One region of the Mesorhizobium sp. UC74_2 genome, then DNA from elsewhere that is predicted to be linked to it. Evidence: predicted binding sites of a transcription regulator. Region 1 holds the regulator's gene; the other holds the start of a gene.
The links. The regulator LexA, encoded in region 1, represses DNA repair genes until DNA is damaged. The targets are predictions, from matches to a motif close to TGTTCNNNNTGTGTTCNG.
Positions count from the first base shown of each region.

Region 2: a site for LexA is predicted at 1,747-1,764, ahead of ACFJIU_RS26375 (DNA recombination protein RmuC). Genes of this name have one in related genera too.

Region 1 covers NZ_CP170562.1:2,163,502-2,166,709, reverse strand. The annotation lists gene ACFJIU_RS10540 (LysR family transcriptional regulator) at 1-577, shown strand, start outside; gene lexA (transcriptional repressor LexA) at 772-1,494, shown strand; gene ACFJIU_RS10530 (ComEC/Rec2 family competence protein) at 1,521-3,208, opposite strand, start outside.
Region 2 covers NZ_CP170562.1:5,414,497-5,417,704, forward strand. The annotation lists partial or broken gene ACFJIU_RS26360 (GNAT family N-acetyltransferase) at 1-217, opposite strand, end outside; gene fmt (methionyl-tRNA formyltransferase) at 214-1,149, opposite strand; gene def (peptide deformylase) at 1,164-1,694, opposite strand; gene ACFJIU_RS26375 (DNA recombination protein RmuC) at 1,797-3,056, shown strand; gene ACFJIU_RS26380 (GFA family protein) at 3,081-3,208, opposite strand, start outside.

The sequences.
Region 1 (3,208 bases):
GTTGATGCCCACTATATCGGCCTTCATGGAACAATATCCGGATATCAATCTCGACCTTGATTTTACAGACCGGCTGGTCGACGTCATCGAAGAGGGCTTTGACGCGGTGATCCGCACCGGAGACATCCGGGACACGCGCCTGATAAGCCGCAAACTCGGTACTTTTCGGCACAAACTCGTCGCGGCACCGAAATATCTCGCCGAACATGGCACGCCCAGAGTGCCGGAGGACCTGCTCAAGCACCGCTGTCTCCACCATCGTTATGCGAATTCGGGGCGGCTCGAGCCCTGGCCCCTCGTGCGCAGCGGTTGTGACCTGAAACTCGATCTTCCCGTGACCACCGTTGCCAGCACGCTGGAGCCGCTGATCTACCTCGCCGAACGGTCCTTCGGTATCACCTGTCTGCCGCCGTTCGCCGTGTCTGCAGAATTGGCCGAAGGCAAGTTGGTACCGCTGCTGACGGATTATCTCGGCGAAACGGGTACGTTTCGAATATTGTGGCCGACAAATCGCCATCTCTCGCCCAAAGTACGGGTTTTCGTGGACTACATGGCTGAGAATCTATTTGCCGAGTAAGGGTAGGGCAGCATCCTTCGGCCGGCTCTGCGACGGGAGATATGGCAACAGAGAACGGCCTGGCTTCTTGCTAGGCTGAACAAAGCGTCAACAAATTCATTAAACTTTAAATGGTTGCGGAACACAAATGGAACAGATAGTGTTTGTTCCGGGTTTGTTTTTCTGATTCCGGTTCCGTTCCACGGAGGGTGGCGATGCTGACACGCAAGCAACATGAGCTCTTGCTCTTCATCCATGAGCGGCTGAAGGAAAGCGGAATCCCCCCTTCTTTCGACGAAATGAAAGAGGCGCTGGACCTGGCCTCCAAGTCAGGAATCCACAGGCTAATAACTGCTCTGGAGGAACGTGGCTTCATCCGCCGATTGCCGAACCGGGCTCGCGCGCTGGAAGTGCTGCGGTTGCCGGATTCGATTGCTCCCGGCCTTAACGCAGCCAGGAAATTTTCTCCGGCGGTCATCCAGGGCAGCCTGGGGCGTTCTGTACCCAAGGAGCCGCAACGCCTGCAGGCGCCTAGCAATGACGACGACGTCGCAGCTTCCGTTTCCATCCCCGTGATGGGACGCATCGCTGCCGGTGTACCGATCGACGCGATCCAGCACCGCACCCATTCGATTTCCGTACCGCCGGACATGATTTCGGGAGGCGAGCACTACGCCCTGGAAGTCAAAGGCGACTCCATGATCGAAGCCGGCATTTTCGATGGCGATACGGTCATCATCCGCAATGCCAATTCGGCCAATCCCGGCGAGATCGTCGTGGCATTGGTCGATGAGGAAGAGGCGACGCTCAAGCGTTTCCGTCGCAAGGGTGCCTCGATTGCGTTGGAAGCAGCCAATCCTGCCTATGAAACACGAATCTTTGGACCGGATCGGGTCAAGGTACAGGGTAAACTGGTCGGATTGATCCGTCGCTATTAGACCGGACACCCTACAAATTTAGCCGACTACAGATTGCCGGAAACAGACTTTCCGGGAAATTGTGTGTCTGAATGGGCGGGGTGGTTTGAGTTCGACGGTTTGGGCTTGGATTTAGGCGTTTTTTCAAGACGAGGCGGCAATCCCCTCGCCTCGCGCGTAAATTCCCGCTGGACATGCCAGGGTCGATCTTTGGCATCGATCGCGAACGAGATATTAGCCGGCTTATCTGGCGAGGAATCGAAGCGCACCGCAGCACTGCCGACGCGGGCCAGATCCTGCTTGGTGACGACCACCACAGTCGGATCGTTGCAGGGGTCTGGTGCGGTCGCATCGTCGATCACAATGAGTGCCGCGACTCCGCAAGCCGATCTGGCTGCATCGATGCGAGCGGTCGTCACCACGACAGCACCCGATGGATGGCGAGCGAAGCACAGCTGGCGTGTGCACAGGAATGGCGTGCCAAGCGGCATGTCGAGTGCATTTTCTACAGTCAGTTCGACGTCACTCGAAACATCTTCTGGCAAGACCGTCGTCTCTACGTTGAGCGCCCGGCGCCAGTTGTCGAGCGTGAAGGGATTGGGTCGTGCCCGGCTGACAGCGAGTTTGTCATCGCCGACTGGCAGGGCAACGAGCCGTGCGTCCTCCGAGATCAACACATCGGGCGTTTCTACATTGCCCATCGCTGTCAGACCGGCCAGCACAAATGGCAATGCCAGCAAACGTAGCCATGTCGTCGCCATCGCACCGATGGCAAGCGCCACGGCAATGAAGAGCACCGATTGCGTCGAGACAAGGCCAACCCCGTCAACCGGGGAGCGCTGCGAAATCCAGTCCGCGATCACCATCATCACCGTCAGTCCCTTGCCCATCGCATAGAGAAACGGTCCATCGGCGCCAAACGGCATGGCAATCGCGCTGAGAACGGCAGCCAGCATGACAAACGAAACCACTGGCATCACCGCCAGGTTGGCGAACAAACTCAGGGGTGAGACCCGCTGGAAATGCCAGACCGCGAACAGCGCCGTGGCAAGGCCGGCGATGATCGAGGTTGCTGCCATGCCAGCAACCGCAATCAGCGACTTGTGCGCGAGAAAGCCGGTGAACGAGCGTGCCAGCGGTGCCGGGGTAGGCATGACTTCACGCCGTTGCGCCCAAGCCGCATACGCGCCGATCAAGGCGGCAGTCGCGGCGAACGACATCTGGAAAGACGGACCGACCACTTCATGCGGCGCGGTCAGGATCACGATCATCGCCGAGATTGCCAGGTTGCGCATCGACAGCGCCGCTCGGTCGAACAGTACCGCAATCAGCATCACCGACAGCATGATGAAACTACGCTCCGCCGCGACCACCACCCCGGAGATCGCGAGATATGCGGAAATCGAACAAATGGCTGCGAACGCAGCATATTTCTTGACCGGCCGGCGCGCTGAGAAATCCGGAAACAACGCGAAAGCGCCGCGCAGCAGTAACATCACGGTTCCTGCGACGAGTGCCATGTGCAGGCCGGATATCGAGATGATGTGATAGATACCCGTCCTTCGCATGGCTTCGTTGACGGAGTCCGGAATGCCGGCGCGCACCCCGACAATCAGTGCCGCGGCGATCTCGCCCTCAGGCCCACCAATCGAAGCGCGAATGCGATCCGCGATCGTTTCGCGTGCGGTCTCGACGGCCACCGACAGCCGAGTGGGCAGCGATGCAGGTACCTTCT
Region 2 (3,208 bases), 3.0 Mb from region 1:
ACTGCCTGCCACCGTTCTCGACATAGAGGCGCGAGAACAGGATATGGCCGACAACCTGGCCCTCTTCTTCAGCAACCAGTTCCAGGACGGCATCGCCTTCGGTGACAATCGCATCGACGAGACCAGCTTCGGTCTGCTGGCCGAAAGCATGTTCTTCAACGAGGCGGATCGCCTCGCGATCCCGCGGCGTCGCCGCGCGTATCGACATCATGCTCATGACAGTTTCATTCCTTCTTCCAACTTTGCGCCGCGCAGGAACTCCTGTGCGGTAACGGGCTTGCCACCCGCACGCTGCACCTCGACCAGCCTGACCGCGCCTGACCCACAGGCGACCGTCAGCCGGTCGTCGAGAATTCCTCCCGGTTCCCCCATGCCATCGACTACAGTCGAACGAAGCAACTTCAGTCGTTCGACACGGCCGCCGATCGTGGCCTCGCACCATCCGCCGGGGAAAGGCGAAATGCCGCGAACATGATTGTGGACCACATCCGCGGGACGGGTCCAGTCGATCCGGGTCTCCGTCTTATCGATCTTCGCGGCATAGGTCACGCCCTTGGCGGCCTGTTCCACAAAGCTCAACGTGCCCGCCTCCAGCCGTGACAAGGCCTCGACCATCAGTCCGGCGCCCGCCACCATCAGTCGGTCATGCAGTTCGCCGGCCGTCATATCGGGATCGATCGCCAGTTTTTCAACCAATCCGACCGGACCGGTATCCAGCCCCTGTTCCATCTTCATGACCATCATGCCGGTTTCGGCATCGCCGGCCATGATGGCACGCTGGATCGGTGCTGCACCACGCCAACGTGGCAAAAGCGAGGCGTGACCGTTGAGGCAGCCAAGGCGCGGCGCATCGAGGACGGGCTTTGGCAGCAGCAGACCATAAGCGACAACAACGGCAACATCGGCGTCCAGAGCCCGAAACGCGACCTGTTCGGCCTCATCCTTCAGCGAGACTGGCGTATGCACGGCTATGCCGAGCCGCTCAGCCTCACGCTGCACCGGCGAAGGCGTCAATTCCAGGCCGCGCCGGCCGGCGGCACGCGGTGGCTGGGTATAGACGGCAACAATGTCATGCCCGGCCCCGGCCAGCGCACGCAACGTCGCGACCGAAAAATCAGGCGTGCCCATGAAGACCACGCGAAGCGCCATGAATGTGTCCCGGGTCAGCCCACCAGGCGGCTCGGCGCCTTGTCGCGGGCAAGCTTCTTGAATTTCTTGACCACCATATCGCGCTTCAGCTTCGAGATGTGGTCGATGAACAGCACACCGTTCAGGTGATCGATCTCGTGCTGCAGGCAGGTGGCCATCAGCCCATCGGCTTCGATCTCCTGCAGGCGGCCGTCGCGATCCAGGTAACGGACCCGGACGGTGGCCGGCCGCTCGACCTCGGCATAATAGTCGGGGATGGACAGGCAACCTTCCTCATAGACCGAGCGCTCGGAACCGCTTTCGAGAACGTCCGGATTGATGAAGACATGCGGAGCAGGCGGCTCGCCTTCCTTGGCGAGATCGATCACCAGCATGCGTAGAGGCTCCCCGATCTGGATCGCGGCCAGACCGATGCCCGGAGCGTCGTACATTGTCTCCAGCATGTCATCGGCCAGCTTGAGCAACGGTTCGTCGATGCGCTCGACCGGCTTCGAAACCTGGCGCAGGACGGGATCGGGAAGAATGATGAGCGGCTTGATCGACATATCGCTCACCTAAAACCTTGCAGGGAAAGCGTCAACCGCACTGCCGTCAGCATGTTCATGGTTTGATCTTCTCCTGTCGCAAGAATCGTTTATGCTGGTCGGATGAACGACCTCAGTTCCATCCTTTCCGAACCTGTAGCCCGGCTCGGTGCGACCACAGTCACGCTGGGCCAGGTGCTGGGTTTCGTCGTGTTTCTCGTCCTTGTCCTGTTCCTGGCGCTGATCGTCGCCTTGTGGCGCGCTGCCAAGGCGCGCAGCATCGCCGCGGCCGAAGCGGCAGATCACGCCCGTGACGCCGAAGCCCGCATGGCCGGCATCCTGCAAAGCCAGGCCGAAATGCAGGGCCGCATGGGGGCTCTGGCGGAGGTATTCGGCGCGCGCCAGGCCGAACTGACGCAGTCAATCGGCCAGAGGCTCGACGCGATGACCGGCCGTATCGGTCAGACGATGACCGAGCAGACGAAGTCGACGCATGAAAGCCTTGCGAGGCTGCAGGAGCGACTGGCCGTGATCGACACCGCGCAAGGCAATATCCAGTCACTTGCCGGACAGGTGGTGCAGTTGCAGGCGATCCTCTCCAACAAGCAGACGCGCGGCGCCTTCGGTCAATCTCGCATGGAGGCGATCGTTGCCGACGGACTGCCGCACGGCTCGTACGAATTCCAGGCAACACTTACCAATGGCAGCCGGCCGGATTGCCTGGTGAAAATGCCGAACGCCGCGCCATCGCTGGTGGTCGACGCCAAGTTTCCGCTCGAGGCCTGGAACGCCATCCGCGCCGCCGAAAGCCCCGAGCTGCAGAAGGTGGCAGCGCAGGCGTTCCGGCGCGATATCGAGGTGCACATCCGCGACATCGCCGAGAAATATCTTATCCAGGGCGAGACCCAGGATACCGCATTCATGTTCGTGCCCTCGGAATCGGTGTTCGCCGAGATCCACGAAAATTTCGAGGCGCTGGTGCAGCGTGCCCATCGCGCCCGCGTCGTCATCGTCTCGCCGTCACTGCTGATGCTGTCGATCCAGGTCATCCAGGCGATCCTGAAGGATGCGCGCATGCGCGAACAGGCTCACCTGATCCAGGGCGAAGTGATCCGGCTGATGGAGGACGTCTCGCGCCTCGATGAAAGGGTCCGCAAGCTGCAGACCCATTTTGGCCAGGCCTCGAAGGATATCGACGATATCCTCGTTTCCTCTTCCAAGGTCACCAAGCGCGGCCAGAAGATCGAGGCGCTGGAATTCGGGGGAACGGAAAGCGCCGACGAAACGGCGGCCGGGCAAGCCAAAAACGGGTCCGCGCCACGGAGCGCAGACTCCAAGACCGGGCAGCTCAGGCTCCGCGTGGTCGATCCCGACGACGCCTGATCGTTCCTGGCCGCATGCCGGCGCTCATTGCGCCTCGATCGTCGTCTCTACGCTCTCGAAATGCGGCAGCCAGCGCAGCGCCGATCCGTGCCATTTTTCCGATCGCGGCACGAGATCCTGCCGCTGTCGGGTGGTGCCGATCCTGATGCCGT